Prochlorococcus marinus XMU1411: one gene and its partner. Each later gene encodes a partner of the first gene's protein in a complex. Links are inferred from orthologs where the notes say so. Each region holds a gene or a part of one and is shown on either strand. Other genes may lie near its edges.

What was found.
Region 2: the proteins of mnmE (region 1) and mnmG are in contact, whole or in part, in a solved structure (PDB 9HIP), measured with the Escherichia coli proteins. The link is inferred for Prochlorococcus marinus XMU1411 from one-to-one orthologs.

Annotation. Positions count from the first base shown.
Region 1 is NZ_JAAORI010000002.1:110,636-113,544, forward strand. The notes cover bases 95-2,909. They hold mnmE (tRNA uridine-5-carboxymethylaminomethyl(34) synthesis GTPase MnmE), read right to left. Parts: upstream 2,286-2,909; coding sequence 903-2,285; downstream 95-902. Other genes in these bases: nadC (carboxylating nicotinate-nucleotide diphosphorylase), read right to left, coding at 95-820; HA145_RS01040 (DUF2062 domain-containing protein), read left to right, coding at 2,347-2,790; HA145_RS01045 (RelA/SpoT family protein), read right to left, coding at 2,809-2,909. Outside these bases: more of nadC, read right to left, coding at 1-94. UniProt on the Escherichia coli protein: Exhibits a very high intrinsic GTPase hydrolysis rate. Involved in the addition of a carboxymethylaminomethyl (cmnm) group at the wobble position (U34) of certain tRNAs, forming tRNA-cmnm(5)s(2)U34.
Region 2 is NZ_JAAORI010000006.1:144,320-147,804, reverse strand. What follows is about bases 245-3,178. They hold mnmG (tRNA uridine-5-carboxymethylaminomethyl(34) synthesis enzyme MnmG), read right to left. Parts: upstream 2,729-3,178; coding sequence 761-2,728; downstream 245-760. Other genes in these bases: dnaB (replicative DNA helicase), read right to left, coding at 2,741-3,178; HA145_RS09330 (chorismate lyase), read right to left, coding at 245-712. In the rest of the region: HA145_RS09335 (RNA helicase), read left to right, coding at 1-157; more of HA145_RS09330, read right to left, coding at 137-244; more of dnaB, read right to left, coding at 3,179-3,485. UniProt on the Escherichia coli protein: NAD-binding protein involved in the addition of a carboxymethylaminomethyl (cmnm) group at the wobble position (U34) of certain tRNAs, forming tRNA-cmnm(5)s(2)U34.

The DNA of each region.
Region 1 (2,909 bases):
TAGAAGAACTTGTTGAAATCAAATCAATACCTTTTATTAGATATTTACTAATTTCTTTAGGGTTTATTCCAGAAACTTCTATTATCAAATTTTTATTGACTTCTTTTTTTAGGCTATTAATTGATAAATCTCTTAATTCTTGAACGCTTTTTTTGATTGTTTCAGGACTAAGTTCATCTAATAAGACACTATCCGCTCCTGCTAATACTGCTTCTTTTGCCTGTTCGATATTTTCAGCTTCAATTATGATATGAGTTGTAAAAGGCGAATTTAGGCGAATTTTTTGTACTGCATTCTTAAGATTATCTGTCCATGCAATATGATTTTCTTTGATCATGGCAGCATCGTATAATCCCATTCTATGATTCACTCCACCTCCGCATTTGAATGCATATTTTTCAAATATTCTTAAGCCAGGAGTCGTTTTCCTAGTATCTGCTAATTTTATATTTGTGCCTTCTAATTTATCTATGAGATTCTTTGTATATGTTGATATTCCAGATAAATGCATTGCTATGTTTAAGCTGATCCTTTCAGTAGCGAGTAAACTTTTTGAAGGTCCATATATTTCTAAGAGTTTTTGATCTTTAACAAATTTATCTCCATCAGAGATATTAAATTTTGAACTGATTTTTAAATCAATTTTTTTAAAAATTTCTTTTATAATTTCAACCCCACAAAATATACCCTCCTCTTTTGCAATCCAATATGCATTACCATTCTCTTCTGTAATAGAGGGACTTGTAAGATCTCCTCTACCTATATCTTCATCGATCCAATTATCAATGATCTTACTTATTATTGGAGTATTTAAATCCACTAAACTAAAAAATAATTAATTAATAAAAATTCAACTGAAGTTAGAGAATTAACTATAGATCACTATGTAATTTAACTCAAATTTATTTACCAATACAAAATTTAGAAAAAATATTATCTAGGAGTTCCTCTGTTAATTCTTGACCAGTTATTTTAGATAAGTTTTGAATTCCGTCTCTCAGTTCTATTGATAATAAATCAAATGGCAATTTATTTTTAATGATTTCATCAGTATCATTTAAATTAGATAGGCAAGCAGACAAATTTGTTAGATGTCTTTCGTTTAAAAATATATTGATATTTTCTACTTGTTTTAATCCACATTTTTTTATGATTGTGTCGATTAATAATCTTTCACCATTATTATTCTTAATGCTCATGAGAATTGTATTTTTTAACTCATTTGAATTAATATTTTTGCAATCAATTAAATCTTTTTTATTGCCCAAAATAGTAATTAATTTTTCTTTGGGGATTTTTTCTATTATTTTTTTGTCTTCTTCATTAAATCCTTCTTCAAGACTATAAATATAAATTATAAAATCTGACTCTTTAATTTTTCCAAAACTTTTTTTAATTCCTATACTTTCAATTTGTTCATGAGTTTCTCTTATTCCAGCAGTATCAATTATTTTCATTGGAATATCATTAATAGTTAAATTAACTTCAATAACATCTCTAGTTGTTCCAGGAATATTAGTTACGATTGCTTTCTCTTTTTTTGCAAGTAAATTTAATAAAGAGCTTTTGCCAACATTTGTTTTACCTATAAGCGCAATGGATATTCCATTGTGAATATATGAATTTCTTTTGGCATTTTCTATTAGTAATTCTATTTTTTCTTTTACTTTTTTAATGTTTTTTAGATATTTGGTGTAATCAAAATTTGTAAACTCTTCTTCAAAATCAACTCTCGCTTCTATTTCGCAAAGTTGATTTATAAGGTCATTTTTAATATCATTAATTTTTTTCTTTATTTCTCCTTGAAGCCCACTAAAAGCTAACTCTGCTGATTTTGTATTGCTTGCATTAATTAATTGATTAATCGACTCGGCTTGAGTAAGGTCTATTTTTCCATTAAGAAAAGCTCTTTGACTAAATTCTCCTGGGTTTGCAAGTCTAACTCTAGAATTACTAGATAATAATCTCTTTAGAACTTTATTCACTATGATAATTCCTCCATGGCAATGAAGTTCAACAACATCCTCTCCTGTGAAGCTATTAGGTGATTTCATTACTAAAATTAAAACCTCATCTATAAATTTATTTTGTTTATTTTCCTGAATAAAACCATGAAAAACTCTATGTGATTCCCATGCATATTTAGATTTAGTTTTAACAATCTTTTTGCAAGAATTTATTGAGTCTTTCCCTGATACTCTTATTATTGCAACTCCTCCTTTCCCTATACTTATAGCTGAAGCAATTGCGGCTATCGTATCTTCTGTAGTAACTATCGAATCCATCTCTCGCTTTGTTATGGATAATTAAGTAAGATTATCAAGAATTTTGAAATTTTCTTTCTGAATGAGATTTAAAAGAGATATTACCTATAAGAAAATTCTATCATTATTTAGGAATCAGAATGGAAGTCCTTTCTTTAATGCTAAAGGTTTAGCTATAGGGGTATTTAGTGGCTGTTTTCCTTTTTTTGGGTTTCAGACTTTAATAGGGGTATTTTTAGCGAAAATAGCCAAGGGAAATATTATTCTAGCTGCAATTGGTACATGGATTAGCAACCCTTTTACTTATATTCCACTTTATTATTTTAACTATAAAGTTGGTTCGATTTTTTTAAATAATTCTTCTAATAAACTTCTTGAAAAAAGTTTAGTTATTGATGACTTATGGAAACAAGGTAGAATTTTTTCCCTAAAATTACTATTAGGTTCATCTTGTGTAGGTATTTTACTGGCTTTTATTTGCGGCAGTATTGTTTTCTTTATCTACAAGATAAAAAGTAAAAGTTAGTTTGATCTTATTTTAAAATTAACTTTGTCCAACTCTGGCAATATCTAAAACATCTGCCATTGATTTAATTTGTTCAATTGTTTTGTGAAGTTGATTATAACTTTCAAGACCTACACAAA
Region 2 (3,485 bases), on another replicon or contig:
GACTAAAGATGAAGATTGGCCAGATGAAATGGATTTTAAAGTTGAAAGATGGCAAAGAGCTTCAGGAAACGAGAATACTACATCAAGAGATCAATCAAACCAACAAGGTCAATCGAAATCAAGAAATCTCCCCAGATCAAGAAGAAGAAGAGTATAGTTTCTTAAATTCTTTAATTCCTGAATAACCCAATAAACTTTCTAGATGTGGATTAAAGACTTCTCTAATAATTGTTAGGGGCTTTTTGTCTCGAAAAAATCTATAATTTCTTGACCAGAATGGGCCTTTAAAACAAAATTGATCTTCTAACCAATTTGAATTTACAAGTGAAATTCTATCAACTTCTCTAAACAATTCAGATCTATCTTGTGTCAAATTCTTCCAAATTGGTTCTTCTTTGGCTTTTAAATTTTCATTCACTTGTTCTGCATTCCACCAACTTTCAGCCCAAGCTAGGTATTTATTATTGTTTTTAATCCATACTTGTCTTCTTATTAAAGGGCCATCTAACTGATTTAATTCTTTCGGACCTTCTTGAATGAATAGAGAATCTACTTCCATTGAAATTAATTTAATTTTCGTCTCTTGACTAGTTAAAAGCTGTAAATGTCTAGTTGGACTTCCATCCCCAAGCAGCATTAATTTCCATGGACCTGAAATCTTCGGTAATGAATTTTTCACTAAAAAAGTAGAGGCTTTTTCTTCCCATAAAATTTTTGGTGAGTTAAAAAGTTTATTATTCAGTGCTCTGACGGAATGCTTTTAAGATGATAACTTTTTTTCAGCAAAAACATTTGCATTTTCATTCTTTATTTCTCTTATTTTTAGCCAAACAAGTAATGCAGTTAAATCAGCTTTGCTTACTCCAGGAATTTTTGAAGCATCACCAAAATTTTTTGGCTTTATCTTATTCAAATTTTCTCTAGCTTCTAAAGATAATGTATCTATCTTTTCATAATTAATTTCTTGAGGTAGAGATTTACAGCTTTGACGATTTATTTGTTCAATGTTGTTTTTTTGTCTTTTAAGGTAACCCTCGTATTTAATATCTATTTCAACACCTTCTTGTATTGAAGAATCTAGATTTTTTTCAGTTAAATTATATTTAATTAGATCTGAATAATGAAAGTTTGGTCTTTTTAAGAGTTCTTTCAAAGTCGTTGAACCTTTGATTTTTGATCCCGTGTCTAATTCTATTTTTTTTGATGTTTCATCGGTATTTTTTAAACGGGTGTTATTTAATCTTAATTTCTCTTCTTCAAGGAGTTTCATCTTTTCTTGATAGGCCGACCATCTTTTCTCATCAATAAGCCCTATTTGATAACCTAATGGGGTTAATCTCCTATCTGCATTATCTCCTCTAAGAGTTAGCCTATATTCACTCCTACTAGTGAGAACTCTGTATGGCTCTTTGAGATCTTTGGTAATTAAATCATTAATCATTGTTCCTATATAGCTGCTTTCTCTAGTGAAAATTATTGGATCTTTTTTGTTTAGTTTTCTTGTCGCATTGACTCCGGCAACTAATCCTTGTGCTGCTGCTTCTTCATAACCAGTAGTTCCATTAATTTGTCCAGCGCTAAATAAATATTCAATTTCTTTCGTTTCAAGTGATGTTTGGAGCTGTGTTGCTGGTATGTAGTCATACTCGACAGCATATGCTGGTCGCAACATTTTACATTTACTTAATCCAGGTAAGGTTCTTAAAAGTTCTAATTGAATATTTTCGGGTAAACCTGTAGAAAATCCTTGTACATATATTTCAGGGGTATTAATTCCTTCTGGTTCTAAGAAAATTTGATGTGATTCTTTATCAGCAAATTTAACTATTTTATCTTCAATTGATGGACAATATCTTGGCCCTTTACTATCAATAAAACCGCCGTAAATGGGAGTTAAATGTAAATTGTCTCGAATGAGTTGATGTGTTTTAGAAGTTGTTCTTGTGATATGACAACTAACTTGAGGCATATTATTTTTGATATCTGGATCAAAAGAAAAATATTTATCCGCTGCAGTACTGGGTTGAATATCTAATTCATCAAAAATGATACTCTTTTTATCAACTCTTGCTGGAGTTCCCGTTTTTAACCGTTCTGTTTTGATACCAATTTCGTGCAAGTTTTGAGTAAGACCTTGTGCTGCTTGTTCACCCGATCTACCTGCTGACATTGATTTATTTCCTATCCATATTCTTCCTTCTAAAAAAGTACCAGCTGTAATAATAACTGATTTAGCTGAATAATAACTACCAAAGAATGTTTTTACACCTTTTATTCTTTTTTTTATGATTTTTTTGGAGTTCAATCCAATTTCTTCAGTTTTTGCAATATCCAGTTCAGTAATCATTGCTTCTTTTAAAGATAAATTATCTGTATTTTGAAGGATTTCGATCATCTTTTTTGAGTATTCTCTTTTGTCTGTTTGGGCTCTTAATGCCCATACAGCTGGTCCTCTACTAGCATTTAATATTCTTTTTTGAATAGCTGTTTTATCAGCTAATTTTCCAATGATTCCGCCTAATGCATCAACTTCATGCACTAACTGACTTTTTGCTGGCCCGCCAACTGCAGGGTTGCAAGGTTGCCAGGCAATCCTATCTAAATTGATTGTAAATAAGGCTGTAGAAAATCCTAATTTTGCTGTTGTTATAGCTGCTTCGCATCCTGCATGTCCTCCTCCAATAACGATGATGTCAAAAGATTCATTTGTTGAGTGATGATCTTGCATTTTAGGATCGATTTAATTAGCTAAATTCCTAAATCTCGTAAATTGAGGTTCAAATAATAATTTAACAGTTCCTACGGGTCCATTTCTATGTTTAGTGACAATGATTTCTGTAATCCCTCTATCTTCAGTCTCTGGATTATAGTATTCATCTCTATAAATCATTAATACTAAATCTGCATCTTGTTCAATAGATCCTGATTCTCTCAGATCGCTTAACATTGGTCTTTTATTCGTTCTAGACTCTACTCCTCTACTAAGCTGAGATAAAGCTACGACTGGTACTTTTAATTCTCTGGCCATGCTTTTGAGACCTCTTGTTATTCGTGAAAGTTCTTGCACTCTATTATCAGGGGTTGATCCTTCCATCAACTGAAGGTAATCAATCACAATTAATCCAAGTTCTTTTTTTTGTTCAGCTATTAATCTTCTGCACAGAGATCTCATCTCTAAAACACTTAAGTTAGGCTTGTCATCAATAAATATTGGTAGTTGACCTAGTGAATTGATACCTTCTCCAAGTAATGGCCATTCATCTTGCTGTAATCTTCCTGTTCTTAGCCTGCCACTTTCGATTCCAACTTCCATAGAAAGTAATCTATATGTCAACTGTTCTTTACTCATTTCAAGGCTAAATACACACACAGGTAAATCTTGGGATTGTGCAACATTTTTAGCCAGATTGAGAACTATTGAAGTTTTCCCCATGGAAGGTCTTCCAGCTACGATTATTAAATCACTTCTTTGAAAACCTTGAGTC